DNA from 4 places in the Halomonas shantousis genome. Region 1 is predicted to be linked to each of the others. Evidence: predicted binding sites of a transcription regulator. Region 1 holds the regulator's gene; each other region holds the start of a gene.
The links. Region 1 encodes LexA, which represses DNA repair genes until DNA is damaged. Its sites were predicted from a motif close to TACTGTNTANNTANACAGTA; they were not measured.
Positions count from the first base shown of each region.

Region 2: a site for LexA is predicted at 2,354-2,373, ahead of ACYQ12_RS10170 (DUF1654 domain-containing protein). Genes of this name have one in related genera too.
Region 3: a site for LexA is predicted at 1,629-1,648, ahead of recN (DNA repair protein RecN). Genes of this name have one in related genera too.
Region 4: a site for LexA is predicted at 1,958-1,977, ahead of ACYQ12_RS08825 (DNA topoisomerase III). Genes of this name have one in related genera too.

Region 1 is NZ_BAAIER010000002.1:2,372,997-2,377,440, forward strand. Features, by position in the region: gene ACYQ12_RS11380 (L,D-transpeptidase family protein) at 1-497, opposite strand, end outside; gene ACYQ12_RS11385 (TetR/AcrR family transcriptional regulator) at 501-1,160, opposite strand; gene lexA (transcriptional repressor LexA) at 1,371-2,015, shown strand; gene dinB (DNA polymerase IV) at 2,025-3,071, shown strand; gene ACYQ12_RS11400 (TMEM165/GDT1 family protein) at 3,143-3,718, opposite strand; gene ACYQ12_RS11405 (energy-coupling factor ABC transporter permease) at 3,988-4,444, opposite strand, start outside.
Region 2 is NZ_BAAIER010000002.1:2,115,143-2,119,586, forward strand. Features, by position in the region: gene tusB (sulfurtransferase complex subunit TusB) at 1-221, opposite strand, end outside; gene ACYQ12_RS10150 (DsrE family protein) at 282-662, opposite strand; gene tusD (sulfurtransferase complex subunit TusD) at 698-1,090, opposite strand; gene ACYQ12_RS10160 (Bax inhibitor-1/YccA family protein) at 1,194-1,862, opposite strand; tRNA gene ACYQ12_RS10165 (tRNA-Ser) at 2,031-2,120, shown strand; gene ACYQ12_RS10170 (DUF1654 domain-containing protein) at 2,392-2,730, shown strand; gene ACYQ12_RS10175 (Arc family DNA-binding protein) at 2,855-3,025, opposite strand; gene ACYQ12_RS10180 (Arc family DNA-binding protein) at 3,112-3,414, shown strand; gene ACYQ12_RS10185 (endonuclease) at 3,414-4,292, shown strand.
Region 3 is NZ_BAAIER010000002.1:430,127-434,570, forward strand. Features, by position in the region: gene recN (DNA repair protein RecN) at 1-1,583, opposite strand, end outside; gene grpE (nucleotide exchange factor GrpE) at 1,785-2,417, shown strand; gene dnaK (molecular chaperone DnaK) at 2,545-4,444, shown strand, end outside.
Region 4 is NZ_BAAIER010000002.1:1,822,870-1,827,313, reverse strand. Features, by position in the region: gene ACYQ12_RS08830 (hypothetical protein) at 2-1,909, shown strand; gene ACYQ12_RS08825 (DNA topoisomerase III) at 2,017-3,990, shown strand; gene ACYQ12_RS08820 (ketopantoate reductase family protein) at 3,987-4,444, shown strand, end outside.

The DNA.
Region 1 (4,444 bases):
GTCCCAGGCCCGGCCCGCTCAAAGACCTCCAGCAGATCTTCATCGCGCAGGCGAACGCAGCCGTGCGAAGCGGCAACACCCATCGGCTCGCTGGGTGGCGTGCCATGCAGATAAATATAGCGTCGCTGGCTGTCATTCTCACCACCGCGATTCACGCTACGCTCCAGTCCGCAAAGCCACAGGATGCGCGTCAGTATCCAGTCGCGGTGAGGATTGGCCTGCGCCAACGACGCGCTGTAGATCTCGCCGGTAGGACGACGCCCGCGGAACACGCTGCCGACGGGCTGACCTGCACCAATGGCGGCCCGGACATAATGCCAGCCCAGCGGGGTCTGACCGCTGCCTTCACGCTGCCCTGCCCCCGCCGCCGCCGTCGAGATCGCATACCGGACCTGAGCTTCGCGCCCCTGCCACACGCAGAGTTGCTGCTGAGTCACATCGATTTCCAGCCAGACTCCCTGTTCGGGAGGCAACTGTCTCAGGCAGGGGGCTCGCATCGCTCACCCCGCCTGCTTGATTTCGGTAGTCGGCAAGGGAGCCGTCATACCCGCGACCACCACCGGACGCAGACGCCGGATCAGCTCGCGTACGCTGACATGCTCGCCAAAATCCTTCTCGGCGATATCGCGCAGCGCATCGAGACCGGAGAAGGTGAAAATCACCGATCCCAGCATGAAGTGCAGGCGCCAGAAACGTTCGCCATCCGGCAGGTCGGGCGTCGCACGTCGCACCAGCGCCGTGAAACGCGCAAAGACACTGCCGTAGTGCTCCTGGATATAGCGGCGCAGATGCCCTTGCGCCTGGGTATAGGCAAGCCCCAGCAGACGCATGAACACCTTCAGGCTGTTTCGCTCGGCAGGTACCTCGAGTACGCTGCGCGCCATGGTTTCCAGCAACACTTCAAGGGGAATCACACCATCGGGATGGCGGGCCTCGAGAGTGTCCAGGGCAGCATGAAAACGCTCGGTGAAGGGGTCGAGATAGCGAGCAAAGACCGCCTGAATCAACGATTTCTTCGAGCCAAAATGGTAGTTCACCGCAGCCAGATTCACCTTGGCCTTGCTGGTGATGTTGCGCAATGACGTTTCGGCAAACCCGCGCTCGGCAAAAAGCACTTCGGCAGTGTCCAGGATGCGCGTCACGGTATCGGTCTGAGCCATGGGGATGCCTCGCTTCCCAGCATAAACAGTTGTTTTAAACGCCCTTCGATTCTACGCGATCGGCGATTTTCCCTCAATGTCGCAATTAAACGCCCCCTGCTTGCCGCCGATACGCGACAGGAAGCAGTTGCAGCCGCGCAAATACTGGATACAATCCCATACTGTACGCTTGAACACTTCCAGCTCTCCACACAACTCCGCGGAGGTTGCATGTCCCGCCCGCTCACGCCGCGCCAGCAAAACGTCTATGACTTCATCGTCAAGACCATGAATGAATTCGGCTACCCCCCGACGCGGGCTGAAATCGCACGGGCACTGGGGTTTCGCTCTCCCAACGCCGCGGAAGAGCATCTGCGTGCGCTGGATCGCAAGGGCGTGATTCGCATGATTCCCGGCACTTCTCGAGGCATACGCCTGGCAGCGCCGGAAGCGGAGGCCCTCACTGCCGCCAATGATCAGGGGCTACCCATCATTGGCGAAGTCGCCGCCGGCAGCCCCATTCTCGCCGCCGCCCACATCGACCGCCACTGCCCGCTGCCTCCCGATTACTTCACGCCACGGGCCGACTACCTTCTGCGCGTGCGCGGCCTGTCGATGAAGGATGTCGGCATCTTCGATGGCGACTTGCTGGCGGTGCATCGCACCCAGCGCGTGCAGAACGGCCAGATCGTCGTGGCGCGCCTCGAGGACGATGTCACGGTCAAACGCTTCAAGCGCCAGGGACACCATGTCTGGCTAATCGCGGAAAATGCCGACTTTGCCCCCATCGAGATCGACTTGCGACACCAGCAGCTGGAAATCGAAGGCCTGGGCGTCGGCGTGATCCGTGGTGGAGACGGCAAGGGCCTGCACTGATCCGCAACGATGCGCAAGATCCTCCATGCCGATTGCGACTGCTTCTATGCCGCAGTGGAGATGCGCGATGATCCGGGCCTGCGCCATGTTCCACTGGCCATCGGAGGAAGTCCTGCGCAGCGCGGTGTGGTGGCGACATGCAACTACCCAGCCCGTGCTTTCGGCATCCATTCGGCGATGCCGACTGCCAGGGCGCTGCGTCTATGTCCCCACCTGACGCTTCTGCCCCCGGATTTCGGCAAGTACCGTAGCGTGTCCGCTCAGATCCAGGCCATCTTTCATGCTCTCACCCCCTGGGTCGAACCGCTTTCTCTGGACGAGGCCTACCTCGACGTTTCCGCCGTCACCGGCTGGCATGGCAGCGCCACCTGGATGGCGCACTGGTTGAAACAGGAAGTGCTTACCCAGACCGGCATCACCGTTTCCGTCGGCGTCGCTCCCAACAAGTTCCTGGCCAAGGTAGCCAGTGATTGGCAGAAACCCGATGGCCTGTTCGTGATCACGCCTGACAGAGTCGAGCAGTTCATCAATCAGCTCGAGGTGAAGCGACTCCATGGCGTAGGGCCCGCAACCGCTGCGAAACTGGAAAGCATGGAGATTCGCACGTGTGCGGATCTACGCCGCTGGACCCTGGAGGCCTTGAACGAGCGCTTTGGCAAGTTCGGCTACCGGCTGTTCGAACTGGCTCGCGGTATCGATGAGCGTCCCGTCAAGGTGGAGCGAGAGCGCAAGTCGGTCAGCGTGGAGACGACGTTCGCCCATGACCTTCCCGGCCTGGCTGCTTGCCGGGAGGCGCTGCATCCCCTTGTCGAGCGCTTGACAGAGCGACTGGCACGGCATGGAAACCCAGCGGCAAGCAAGCTGTTCGTCAAGGTTCGCTTTGACGATTTCACCAGCACGACGCTGGAATGCCGTGGCTTTGTTGTCGAGATGGAGGAGTTCCTGCCGCTGATGGAAAACGCCTGGCAACGCGGCAAGCGTCCCGTCAGGCTGCTCGGCGTCGGGGTAAGACTGGCGGCGCAAAGCGACACGCAGCAGTTGGGACTGTTCGATTAGGTTCTGCCGGGGCAGGCAAGCCGACCGTATTATATGACTAGCCGAGGCCGTCAGATGACTAGCCGAGATCGTCAGGAGACCAGCCATCCGGATTGGACGACGAGCGTCCACAGCCCGATGGCGATGAACATCATACTCGCGCCGAAGTGAATGCTCTTGAGCGGTAGTTTCTTGCAGAAACGATTGCCTGCCCAGAGGACGGGCGCATTGACCATCATCATGGCCAGGGTCGTTCCCACGGTTACCGCGAGCATGTCATGGAACCGTGCCCCTAGCAGCACTGTCGCCAGTTGCGTCTTGTCGCCGATCTCGGCCAGGGAAAACAGGACGAAGGACGTCAGGAAAACGCCGTGAAGGGCCGACCCGGCATCGAGGTCATCCTCGTCATCGGGACGCAACAGCCACAGCCCTATCGCCACGAAGGCAAACCCGACGACCAGCGTCAGGGTCGATTCGTCGATGACGTTGGCCAGCGAGGCACCCAACCAGGCCGAAACGCCGTGGTTGATCAGCGTAGCGCTCAGCATGCCCCAGAAGATGGGCCAGGGACGCATGAAACGAGCGGCAAGCAGCAAGACAAGCAGTTGCGTCTTGTCACCGATCTCGGCCAATCCGACGGCAAGTGCGGAAGTCAACAGGGCGTCCAACAACGGCTCCTCAGGGCTGACAATACCGCGACCAGAACATCAACCTGCCGCCAGCCCCGATGGCAGGGAGATGTCCTGGGTCTCGTCAGGCCTTTCGGCTGTTCACGCCATGGGCCGCGTAGCGAACCAAATATGTTGACGCAAACCTTTCATGGACGCCTGCCAGGAAGGAAATCGTGAATCTGGCAGATGGAAAGCGACTACTCCCCCAAAACTGCGAGCATCATACCCGCTCGGCTGGCGGCTGCCAACCGAGCCCATCGGCGGTATCACTTGGTATCGAAGTAGCGATGCGTGTCGAAAGTGGCCACCCAGTCAGGGTGATAGGCTGCCATGATGCTCAACAGCATGCCGGTGATGAACGCCTCGGAGGGCAACAGCATGGGCAGGAACAGGGCGTATTCCCGAACCTGATGATGAACCTCGGGCTCATCGCTACCCAGCCATGCAAAGGCGATGACCGTCATTCCGGTAGCCAGCAGGGACAACGCGGCACCGAAGAAGCCGCAGAGAAAGACGTAGATGAAATAATTGTCGGGCAGAAAACGATCGACGCCGCGCCATATGCCGTACGCCACCAGTGTGGGCACTGTCGCCGTCACAAGGTAGTTGATACCCAGCAACGGCCAGTCGACCTTGCCTACCAGCACCATGCCGACGTTGACGGCGGCAAGCGACAGCAGCGCCATAGGGGCGCCAAAGATCAGGGTCAACAGCGTGGCCAGT
Region 2 (4,444 bases), 260 kb from region 1:
ACCTTCTCATCGCAGCGTCCGAGCATACCACGAGCGCCCAGATCCTCTTTCAGGGCATAGAGACGCCCCGTCACGTTCTCGAAGTAGCGCACCAGCGCCGGCATGGCGCCAAGCACACCGTCTTCGACCAGCAGCAGGCGATCCTCGGGCCCCATGGCACGAAGTGCGTCCTGATAGATCCTGCTCGTAGCGGGAGAGCGATTCAGCAAGTGCAGAATCATTCGCGATGAACTCCTCACGTAGGTGTCGGACAGCACCGACATCCTTCCTTGTACCAAACGTCAGAAGGAAAAAATAAGCGTATGGTCTGCCAGCGTCGCCGCAACCTCATGCGCTGACAATAGCCTGACGGGCAATCGAAGATCATTCTCGTCCAGCCCACGACTGGTCAACGCGTCACGGTCCACCAGAATATCGTCGATGTCATACATTTCGAGCATATCGATCTGGGGATGCGTTCCTTTCTGCCCCAGCGGGCCGCCACCCTGACCTTGCAGCAGTGCGGTGACGCCATCTCCGGTCAGCAGAAGCTTGACACCCTGTCCCAGAGCAGCGGCAACCAGCGCTACATCCAGCCCTTCGCGCAGCCAGCTGCTGCCATGTGGAGCATGACGCAGCATGACCAGAACTTGCTTGTCAGCCGCTTCATCACGAGAGGCCATGGCGTTTACTCTTTCGCAGTCTTGCCCTCGAGACATCAGGGGGCAAAGGTGATCAGACGATCATGGTTCAGGCCCGCGTCGATCAGTTGACCCAGCCCGGTCAGCTCAAAGGGAAACTCAAGGCTATTGCCCGCCTTGCCATGGCGAGCGGCCTCCTTGTCGTCGAGCAGGCCACGCCGCAGCGCAGCAGCAATACAGACCAGCAATGACGTGCCATAACGGGCGTGCAATTCACACCAGGCATCCACGAGGTGGGGCTCATCCTGGGGTGGCGCCGCCAGACGAGCCGCATTGTAAACGCCATCATGATAGAAAAAAACGGTCGCCAACTCATGGCCTCTTGCAATCAGGGCATGCGCAAAGCGGATGGCCGAATGGGCCGCCTGGTGACTGTAAGGTCCTCCATGAACGATCAACGCATAACGCATGGGCGTCCTCTCTCGCCTGACCGACAGCTACGAACCAATAATTGCTATCCAACCCATAATGACAAGGCCCCGCACCAGGCGGGGCCCAACGCATCTTCACACATCAGTCGTCGGACATGATGCCCAGCAGGGACAGCAGACTGACGAAGAGATTATAGATCGAGACGTACAGGGTGATGGTCGCCAGGATATAGTTGGTTTCACCGGCGCGATGCACCATTTCGCTGGTCTGATAGAGAATCGCCGCAGAGGCGAACAGGACGAAACCTGCAGATACCGCCAGCGCCAGCCCTGCAATGTTAAAGACCATTGCCGCAATCATGGCAAGCACCAGCACGATAGCGCCCGCGATCATGAAATTGCCCAGGAAGCTGAAATCCTTGCGCGTGATGAGCGCTACCGCGGACAGCCCGATGAAGGTCGCGCCGGTCATCGCCAATGCGGTCATGACCAATTGCGCCCCATTGGGGACTGACAGGTAGAGATTCAGCAGCGGACCCAGCGTGAACCCCATGAACCCGGTGAAAGCGAATGTCGCCAACAATCCCGCTGCCGAGTTCGCCGTCTTGTGCACCAGGAACATCAGGCCATAGGCACCAATGAAGAACACGAATATGTTCATCTGCCCGACGCCCATGGCCATCGCGGCACCCGCCGTTGCAGCAGAAAACAGCAATGTCATGGCCAGCAGCATATAGGTGTTACGCAACACCTTGCTGGCGCTTACCGAGCGCGTCTGACGCTCGGTAACATGGGAAGTCTGATAGGCCATAGGTCTGGCTCCTGTCCTAGTTGGGAAACCGTCAATAAGACAAGAATGCCCGTAACAGGTTCCTTAAACAAGGATTGTTGCGAAACGTTCGCATGCAAATAACTTGTTGAAACCAAACGCGGCACTTGACGAAACAGAACAAGCTGGTAAGATTGCTCGCCGTAAGCCGGAGGGATGGCAGAGCGGTTGAATGCACCGGTCTTGAAAACCGGCAAGGGTTAACGCCCTTCCAGGGTTCGAATCCCTGTCCCTCCGCCACAATACGAAGGGGAATCAGTCACTTGGCTGATTCCCCTTCTTCGTTTCCGCCTGCAAAAATCCCCCAAAGTGCAACGGGTGCAACGTTTGCTGTTGCACCGCCCGCCCTAGACCAGTGCCTAATCACCATTTTTTAGACGAAAGTATTAATCTTTTCCCTGCTCGCTCAACCCTTCGGGCCGTTGATATCCGCGTTCCGCTTAACGCTTGCCTTTCTCTTTATCCGTTTACGATACTGTACAAACAACCAGTAATCGCAAAGGAGGAGATCATGACGTTTGAAACGGAGGCCGCGGAACAATCTTCCTACATCAAACTCGGCAAGCGAATGCAGCGGGCGGTCAACTCGCCCCGGGGCCGAGTCGCCCAGAACATCATTCTCGAGCGACAGCCTGACGAGAGCACCGAAGACTGGGAACGCATGCTGGAACCTGGCAGAGATGTCAGCATGAGCCTGCCGCCCTCTGCAGCGCATGCGCCCTTCTCGCCGCGCCCACGACATGCTCGTGGCACTCAATGGCATGATGGCTGCCGAGCGTCTGTAGCGCCGGCCCTAGCTCGCGCTGCCAACGGCTCGCCATCCACTTGGCGTGATAGCACAACAGCCTGAGCTCGACCGCCTGCGATTCGCTGAGCGTCACCCGCCCCTCCCGCCTCTTCCAATATCCAGCGTGCCGCTTGCGGGCAATCTGCCCGCTCTTACGTCTCAATCTGCTCATGTGGCCCTGTCTGCGTTATGTCTTCGACCGGTCTCCCTTCCCTCTATGCTCCTCCTGAGCAAGCGATTGCTCGAGGCGATAAGCGATCTCGGAGCTCAGGCTCCGACGATTCTGCTTCGCCCGCTGTCGCAGTCGCTCCTTTATACCGCTGGGCAGGCGTACGTTGGTCTGTTCGTGAGCGGCCATAAGAAAGTCCTTTTCAAGCGTTGCGCTTTATAAAGCTAGCACACCGCTACATTGACCCATGTAGCACTTTGCTACATCTTCGCTGCATGGCAGATACCGACCCCCAGTTGAACATGCGCATCCCTGAGTCGCTCCGTGACTTGATAAGAGATGCTGCAAAACAAAACAGACGCTCTCTCACGGCGGAAGTGGTCGATCGCCTCGAAGAAAGCTTTGCTCGAGAGGGATTGCTCAAGGGACCTCGCTCCTTCAGGCCGCGCAGTGCTGACGACCCTGATACACGAGAACTCATCGTAATGATGGAGCTGATGATGAATCAGCTGGACCTGATGCGCCGCGAACTTGATGCGAGGATGAAGGGATTGAAGAGCGAGGATGAGCCGTCTTGATGCATCGCGCCCTCCTTCTGCTCTCCTGCTTGCTCATCGCACTACCCACGTTTGCTGACGCCCCCTCGTCGTTCTCAGCAGCCAAACGGATTGCTTGGGAAATCCACGCTGATCACAGGGAAACTTTCTACTGCGGGTGCTCGTATGGCGGACCTGATAACACACCAGACTTGGCCGGCTGCGGCTACCAGGTGCGCAAGCAAGAGGCGCGTGCCAACCGAATCGAGTGGGAGCACGTCATGCCGGCTTACGACTTCGGGCGGGCGCTACAGTGCTGGCAGGAAGGAGGGCGTAAGAACTGCGAGGCAACCAGCCCCGAGTTCAATCGGGCCGAGGCCGACCTGATCAACCTCGTGCCGAGCATCGGTGAGGTCAACGGAGACAGGTCGAATATGGGCTACGGCATGGCGACCAGTACCGACGCGTTTCAGTACGGCGCCTGCAAGTCGAAGGTCGATTTCGGCGTTGATCGCTTCGAGCCACGCCCTGAAGTGAGAGGCGATGTAGCCCGGATCTATTGGTACATGAGCGACACCTACGACATCAATATCAGCAGCCAGCAGCAACGCCTATTCGAAGCGTGGGCAGCGGCGGACCCTGTAGATAGCTGGGAGCGCCTGCGCAACCAGCGTATTGCCGCGATCCAAGGCCGTGGCAATCCATACGTTGATTCCAAGGCGACGCCCGCACCGCTCCCTACCCCAGCGGCCAACGATCCGGTCTTCGCTCAGCCATCAGCGCAGTTTGATTGCGGGACGAAGAAGACGTGCAGCGCTATGTCCAGCTGTCAGGAGGCAATATTTCATCTGCAGCAATGCGGTAATGGAAGGCTTGATGGCGATAAGGATGGCACGCCGTGTGAGGCTATCTGCCGGTAACCGTAATGCTGAGCCATGACGGCGAAAGGAAGGTGACGCGGTATCAGTAGCCGAAAGGTCGCAGATGCGCGCCAAGCACACCACTCTGCTCTAATATAGGTTCTCCACAACAAGGAGAACATCATGAAGAAAGTTGCTATCGCTCTGCTCGC
Region 3 (4,444 bases), 1.9 Mb from region 1:
AGTTCTCGCACCCGGCCTGAGGTATCGAGCAGAGCCATCTGTGTCAGGGTGGTATCGTCACGCACCTGCTTCTCGATATGCAGGTGCTGGTGCGCCTGGGCGGCAACCTGAGGCAGGTGGGTCACGGTCATGACCTGGCCCTGGGAGCCCAGGCGGCGCAGCATCTGGCCTACGATCTCCGCCGTGGCGCCCGAAATGCCGACGTCGACTTCATCGAAGACCAGGGTGGGAATGGTGGAGTGGAGCGCGGCGACGACCTGGATGGCCAGGCTGATGCGCGACAGCTCGCCGCCCGAGGCGACCTTGGCCAGAGGCCGTGGCGGCTGGCCCGGGTTGGCGCTGATCAAGAAGCGCACCTGGTCCAGACCGTTGGGCTGCGGGGTGTCGCGGCTTTCCACTTCGACCTCGAAGGCCGCCTTGCCCATGGCCAGAAAGGCCAGCTGATCCTGTACCTCCCGGCCAAAGGCGGCAGCGGCTTCGCTGCGGGCCGCACTGATCGCGCGGGCGCGCAGGCGATAATCATCACGCAGCGCTTCGACTTCCCGGGTCAGGGCTTCCAGGTCATGATCGCCGCTTTCCAGCCCGGCAAGCTCTTCGCGCAGGCGCTGATGAAGCGCCACCAGCTCTTCAGGCATGACATGGTGCTTGCGGGCGATCCGATGCACTTCACCGAGGCGCGACTCCACCTCGGCCAGTCGCTCGGGGTCGAGTTCGGTGCTATCGGCGAAGTGGTGCAGCTCGCGGGCGGCTTCTTCGACCTGGATCTGCGCATCGCCGAGCATTCCCAGGGCATTCGCCAGCGCGCCCTGTTCGCTGCCCGGCAGTTGCGAAAGGCGAGTGACGGCCTGATTCAGCAGCTGGAGGGCGCCGCCTTCATCGTTGTCGCAACACTGCGCAGCGAACTGAGCCTCGGTAATCAACTCCTCGGCATGAGCGAGCTGTTCCTGCTCCTGTTCAAGAGTGGCCAGCTCCTCTTCCCCTAGTGCCAGCAGGTCGAGCTCCTCCACCTGATAGCGCAGCAACTGGCGGCGTGCCTGCACCTCGTCTCCATCTTCCGCCAGTCGCTTGAGCTTGCGGCGCAGCGCCTGCCAGCGTCGGAACCCGTCCTGCAGTTCGGCAACAGCCGAGGCATGCCCGGCGAAGTCGTCGAGCAGGCGCAGATGGGTCTCCTCATGAAGCAGCGTCTGATGAGCGTGCTGGCTGTGGATCTCGATGAGATGCTCTCCCAGAGCCTTGAGGTCGGCCACGGTGCATGGCTGCCCGTTGATCCAGGCCTTGGAGCGGCCATTGGCGGACACCACGCGACGCAGCAGGCAATCCTCGGTGGGCAATTCACGCGACTCCAGCCAGGCACGGGCACCCGGCAGGCGGGTGATATCGAAGCGGGCGAAGAGATCGGCGCGATCGCGCCCGTGACGTACGCTGCCAGCGTCTGCCCGCTCACCCAGACATAGACCCAGCGCACCGAGCAGAATCGACTTGCCTGCTCCGGTTTCCCCGGTGATGGCGGTCATTCCTCTGCGCAGGTCCAGGTCGAGGGCATCGACGATGGCCAGATCGCGAATCGCAAGCTGTGTCAGCATGGCTACCTCCGGCATTCATTGCGCCGGTGGGTGTCGGCGCCTCTGTTCTGGCTGTTTATACAGTAGCCCCTCGGTCGCTTCAATGACCCATCGGCATCATTGTCGCTGATGGCTTGAGATCGTTGATGGCATCCCCATATAAGGGCCAACGCTTTGTCAATCGCGGCCTGTGGGCCGTTCCATGATTTCAGGAGATGCTACATGGCCAAAGATCCACAGACTCCCACCGATGAGGAAATGGTTCCGCCTGCGCGTGATGACGAGCCGCAATCGCTCGACGACGAGGCGCTTGAAGGCGAACTGGATGACACGCTCAGGGCGGCTGAACAGGCCGAAGTCGATGACGGCATCATGGTGAACCCCGAGGCGGAAACGCTGGCGGCGCGAGTCGAAGAGCTCGAGCAGTCACTGGCCGAAGCCAAGGATCAGACCGTCCGCGCCATGGCGGAATCGCAGAATGTTCGCCGGCGTGCCGAGCAGGACGTGGAGAAGGCGCGCAAGTTTGCGTTGGAAAAGTTCGTCAAGGAGCTCCTGCCGGTGATCGATAGCCTCGAGAAGGCGCTGGACACCATGGGTGAGGACGCCAGCGAGGCGCACCGTGAAGGCGTTGCGATGACGCTCAAGCTGCAGCTCGACGTATTGAAGAAGTTCGGTGTCGAGCCGGTGGAGCCGACGGGCGAGCCTTTCGATCCGCAGTACCACGAGGCTATGGCCATGGTGCCCAATCCGGAAATGGAGCCGAACACGGTCATGGACGTGATGCAGAAGGGGTATCTGCTCAACGGCCGACTGGTGCGCCCGGCCATGGTCGTGGTCAGCCAGGCGGCTGGCTGACGCCGAAGAAACTTTCTGGCGAGGCGCGACGGGAGCCCTTGAAAGGCATCGCAGCGCCCCCACATAGATGACAAGCAGGCGGCGCAGGCCGCAATGAACAGGCAAGCAACGATTTCGAGGTATTCTCATGGGACGCATTATTGGCATCGATTTGGGAACCACCAACTCCTGTGTCGCCGTACTCGACGGTGACAGTGCCAAGGTAATCGAGAACGCGGAAGGCGGCCGCACCACGCCGTCCATCATCGCCTATACCGACGACGGCGAGACGCTGGTCGGACAGGCGGCCAAGCGGCAGGCGGTCACCAATCCGACCAACACGCTGTATGCCGTCAAGCGCCTGATCGGCCGCAAGTTCAAGGACGATGTGGTCCAGAAGGACATCAAGATGGTGCCCTACGGCATCACTGAAGCTGACAACGGCGATGCCTGGATCGAGGTGAAGGGCAAGAAGCTCGCACCGCCGCAGATCAGTGCCGAAGTCCTGAAGAAGATGAAGAAGACTGCCGAGGACTACCTGGGCGAGGAAGTGACCGAGGCGGTCATCACCGTGCCGGCCTACTTCAACGACTCCCAGCGTCAGGCCACCAAGGATGCCGGGCGCATCGCCGGGCTCGACGTCAAGCGCATCATCAACGAACCGACAGCGGCTGCGCTGGCCTACGGCATGGACAAGTCGCGTGGCGACAAGACCATTGCCGTCTACGACCTGGGCGGCGGTACCTTCGATATCTCGATCATTGAAGTCGCCGATGTCGACGGCGAGACGCAGTTCGAGGTGCTGGCCACCAACGGTGACACTTTCCTGGGTGGCGAGGACTTCGACCTCAAGCTGATCGACTATCTGGTCAGCCAGTTCAAGTCCGACAGCGGTATCGACCTGTCCGGTGACTCCCTGGCCATGCAGCGCCTCAAGGAAGCCGCCGAGAAGGCCAAGATCGAGTTGTCCAGCGCTCAGCAGACCGAGGTCAACCTGCCGTACATCACGGCCGACAACACCGGTCCCAAGCACCTGAACGTCAAGATCACCCGTGCCAAGCTCGAGTCGCTGGTCGAGGATCTGGTTCAGCGCTCTCTCGGTCCGTGCAAGACCGCCATGGCCGATGCCGGTCTGTCCTCTTCTGAGATCGACGACGTCATCCTGGTCGGTGGTCAGACGCGCATGCCGATGGTGCAGAAGAAGGTTGCGGAATTCTTCGGCAAGGACGCGCGCAAGGATGTCAATCCGGATGAAGCCGTAGCCATCGGTGCCGCCATTCAGGGCGGTGTGCTGGGTGGCGACGTCAAGGACGTGCTGCTGCTCGACGTGACTCCGCTGACCCTGGGCATCGAGACCCTGGGTGGCGTGATGACGCCGCTGATCGAGAAGAACACCACCATTCCGACCAAGAAGACGCAGACCTTCTCGACCGCGGACGACAACCAGACGGCCGTGACCATTCACGTCCTGCAGGGCGAGCGCAAGCAGTCCGGTCAGAACAAGTCGCTGGGTCGCTTCGATCTGGCCGACATTCCGCCGGCACCGCGTGGTGTGCCGCAGATCGAAGTCGCCTTCGATCTGGATGCCAACGGTATCCTCAACGTGTCTGCCAAGGACAAGGCCACCGGCAAGGAACAGTCGATCGTCATCAAGGCCTCTTCCGGTCTGTCTGACGAAGAGATCGAACAGATGGTCCGCGATGCCGAAGCGCATGCTGACGAGGACAAGAAGTTCGAGGAACTGGTCCAACTGCGCAACCAGGCCGACGGCATGATCCACGCTGCGCGCAAGACCCTGACCGAGGCCGGCGACAAGGCCGATGCCGCCGAGAAGGAGAAGATCGAGACCGCGATCGGCGAACTCGAGGAGGCGCTGAAGGGCGACGATCAGCAGGTCATTCAGACCAAGCTGGATGCGTTGACCGAGGCTTCCGGCGCACTGGCTCAGAAGATGTACGCCGAACAGGCCGATACGGCGCAGGCGGACGGCGATCAGGCCGATGCCGGTACCAAGAAAGACGACGACGTGGTTGACGCGGAATACGAAG
Region 4 (4,444 bases), 550 kb from region 1:
CTTGCTGTTTCCGCGCCTCACACGTCGCCACTCCGCCGCTCCTGCCAGTGACACGCCGCAGGTGCGCCTCGAACGCGAGGGACTTGACGAAATCCGGCGCATTACCGCAGCCGTCGAGAAGGTGCCCTGGACCGTCAGTCTGCTGCAGATCCTCTGGACTGCAGGGCCCGTCACGCTGCTCGGCGCCTGGGGGGGCTATCTGCTCGGCTACGGCAAGGCACCGACGCTGGAAAACTACATCTTCTTCATCTCCTTCACGGTGATCACCGGGGCCGCGGGTATCATCGCCAATATCGCTCACAACCTGACCCGGGGAGGCCGGGTCAGCCGGACCGAACGCAAGATCGAACGAGTCATCAAGACCCTGCCCGAACTGCTGCTGGTGACACGCAATCTGATCGTCGAGAACCTGGAAGGCGAGGCACGACGGCGAGAAGCGGCCGCCATGCTGCTGCGCAAGCAGGATCTGTCACCCGAAGGAGTCGAACTGGCTGCCATCGAGTTGCTCGACGACCGCGACAGCGCGCGGGTCATCGCTCAGATCGATATCTACCGCCGCGTCGGCTTGCACGCCCGTATCCGCGATCTGGTCGCCCTCAACCGTGAGACGCTGGAGCCGCAGTTCGTCGAACTCTTCGAGGTCGCCCCCCAGGCCACGACACTGCTGCGCGAGCGCTTCGAGGGCCATGCCCCGAACATCCACCAGGGCGTGCCGCGCGACGAGAACTTCATCGAGCGCATCATGGCCGCTATCGAACAGGACAATGACCTGTTGATGACCCTGCAGGACGTCGAGGAAGTCCTCATTCTGGCCTTTGAGCTGATCAGTGGCCGCGAGATTCCCATGTTGAGCTTCGAATACCGCGGTCGCTGGCGCCTGGCCCGTGCCTTCGACAATCTCGAAGAGGCCCGCGCCCGATACCGCATTGCCCAGGCGACAGGCCTGTCGCGTCTCAAGGCATTGACCGCCTATCTGGCCGAGCAATCGGGGACGTTGGTTGAAGACGCGGCATCGGGGCTGCGCGCCGATGTATTGCTGGAGCGCTCCGTCCAGGCCATGAATGCGCTCACCGAACAGATCCAGCATCTGGCGCAGGCCGTCGAAGCCGGGCAGACGGAACGCAAGCGCACCCTGCGCACCAAGGCGGATATCCTGACCAACGCCATCAGGCTCTACAAGACGGTCTCGAGCGCTTACGAGCAGATCGGCCGCAGCCATGCGCAACTGCTGCGCATGGCCCAGCGCTGGGAAGAGGTCAGTGCCCATCTTTCCGATGAGACCACACGCCTGCGGCTGGGCCCCGGCCGCCGCGGCCTGCGCATTCGCGAACGCACCATCGCGCTCGATGACGAGGCCAAGGCACAGGTCTGCAAGCGCCTGGCCAAGTCGCTCAAGGCTGCCAACATCGACGACCGCGTCAGCCAGGTGGAGCGCGATGTGCCACTGGCCGTGAGCGTGGACACCGCCAAGCGCCTGGCGATCGACATCACTCTGGCGCTCGAACCCTATATCCAGCTCTCCCGCCCCGCCGTCCAGCGCGCCATCAACAGCTCAAACGCTGCGGATTTCGGGCAGCTCGAGCCCAACCTTTCAGCTGCCGCCAAGGCTGCATTAGGGGCGGCCATGGTCAAGGAGATCGACGTCGACCTGTCGCGTACGGCCGAATCCCTGGCCCTGGCCCTCGTGCGCCGTTATCGGGTGGATCTCGAACCGGCCGCCATCGAGTTTCTCAGCCGCCAGTACGGCGCGCGCGAAGCCACGTTGCGCATGCTTTCCAACCTGTCGAGTACACGCAACGAGGTTCGTAACGTCAGCTATCTCAGTCAGCGGCCCCCAGCCGTGGGCGCCCCGCAACGCGACTGGTATCGCGCCCTGGTACAGGCACGCCGCCACCTGGATCGCCAGTAGCGCATGGCAGCCCGGATAACGCACGCCAGACTGGCCAAGAGCTTCGGATGCTGTAAGAATATCCAGCCAGTGAATCATCGCTCATTACGGCTTCAGCAGGACACGACATGCGGCTGATCATTGCCGAAAAACCCAGCCTCGCCAGGGCCATCGCCGCCGCTCTGCCCGCCTCGCCCCAGCGTCGCGAAGGCTATCTGGAAGCGGGAGAGGATTGCGTCACCTGGTGTCTCGGCCATCTGCTCGAGCAGGCGGCGCCGGATGCCTACGATCCGCGCTACAAGCAGTGGCGTCTCGATCACCTGCCGATCGTGCCCGACCGCTGGCAGTTGATGCCTCGAACCAAAGCCCGCAGTCAGCTCGCCGTGATCCGCCGGCTGCTCAAGTCCGCCAGCAGCGTCGTGCATGCCGGCGATCCGGATCGCGAAGGCCAACTGCTGGTACAGGAAGTCATTGAGCATCTCGGTTGGCGAGGTTCGGTGATGCGCCTGCTGATCAGCGACCTCAACCTGCCGGCAGTACGCAAGGCCCTGAGCCACCTGGAGGACAATCACCGCTATCAGCCCCTGTACCGTGCCGCCGAAGCGCGTTCGCGCGCCGACTGGCTGTACGGCATCAACCTCTCGCGCGCCTGGACGCTGACCGGCCGACAAGCCGGCCACGATGGTGTCCTGTCGGTGGGCCGCGTGCAGACCCCGGTGCTGGGGCTGATCGTTCGTCGCGATCAAGAGATCGCCCGCTTTGTCCCGCGGCCCTTTCATGTGCTCTGGGCCGATCTGCGAGTCGAACATGGCGTGGTGCGCGCCTGGTGGCAGCCCGGCGAGCGCCACCGCCTCGACGAGCAGGGTCGCCTTCTGGAGCGCTCCCCGGCCGATGCCCTGGCCACTCGCCTGCCCGGCAGTCAGGGTCGGCTGTCGCATCTGGAGGCTCAACACAAGCGCCAGAATGCACCGCTGCCCTACTCGCTCTCCGCGCTGCAGGTCGACGCCGCCCGACGCTACAAGCTTTCCGCCCAGGCGGTACTGGATACCTGCCAAGCGCTCTATGAACGTCATCAGCTGATTACCTACCCGCGCTCCGATTGTCGCTACCTGCCCCTGGCCCATCTCGCCCAGGCGCCCAAGCTGCTGACCAGCGCCTGCCAGAACGATGCCATTCTTGCCGAGTGGCTGGCCGGCGCCGACTTCACCCGCCGCTCGAAAGCCTGGAACGACAAGCAGGTCGGGGCGCACCACGCCTTGACACCGACCGGGCGCACCCCGGACTTCGCCAGGCTTACCGCCAACGAGGCCAACGTTTTCCGGCTCATCGTGCGCAACGTCATGGCGCAGTTCTACGCGCCGCTGGAGACCCGGGAAGTGAAGGCGGAGTTCACCGTGCTCGACGAGATCTTCCGGGCTCAGGGCCGGGAGATTCTCGTGCCGGGCTGGAAACCGCTGTTCACCACCCGCGACGAGGCGCCCCCGCTGCCGGCCTTGCGCGAAGGGGAAAAAGCGCATGTCGTCGCGCAGTCCGTCGAGGATCGCGAGACGCGCCCGCCGGAGCCTTTCACCGATGCCAGCCTGATCAAGGCCATGATGAACGTGGCCCGCTACGTCCAGGACGATGCCGTCCGACGCACGCTGCGTGATACCGACGGCCTGGGCACCGAAGCGACTCGTGCAAGCATCCTCGAGACCTTGGTGCAACGCGGTTACGTGGCCCGCGAGAAGAGCACGCTGCGCGCGACCCGCACGGGACATGCCCTGATCGCGGCCCTACCGGAGGCGGCCACCCGCCCGGAGCGCACCGCACTATGGGAACAGCGGCTATCGTCCATCGCCGAGCAGAACGATCCGCCAGCACCTTTTCTTGACGAGCTGGTGAAGGACCTGCACGAGCTGCTAAGGCAGGCCGATGCCGGACGCATGCAACAGGCCTTCCGCAGCGCTCAGAGCATCGAGGCCCCTGCCCCCAACAAGCAGGGCCCCTCTCGCACGCGCAAGCGTGGAGGTACGAAAAGCGGCAAGAGGAATTCGAGTCGATCCGAAGCCTCCCCGCCCCGCACTGCCAAGCGGCGACGCAAGACCTCGGCTCCGTCATGAACGATGACGCCTCGCGGCATAGGCCTACCGCCGCAATGTGCACCTCTTCCTGGATGATCCTGGGCGCTGGCGCCCTGGGACGACTGTTCGCCGCCCGGCTCACGGACATCATGCCCCTGCAACTGGTCGGCCGCGTTCCCGACGAGACGCCCTATGCCTACCGGACGCCCGAGGGCACGACACGACGTATCGCCCTGCCGCGCCTGTCCGCCGCTCAATTGCCCGGGCGACCTGTGCCAGCGCTCGTGATTCTTGCCACCAAGGCGTATTCCGCCGAGGCGGCGCTCGAGACAGTCACGCCCCGCATCGCCGCTACCACCCCCTTGCTGCTGCTGCAGAACGGCTTCTCTCTCCAGCCCCGCCTGACAAGAGCCTGGAAGGGGCCGGTGCTGTGTGCGACGACAACGGAAGGCGCCTATGTGGAGAATGACGGCATTGTGCATGCCGGTCATGG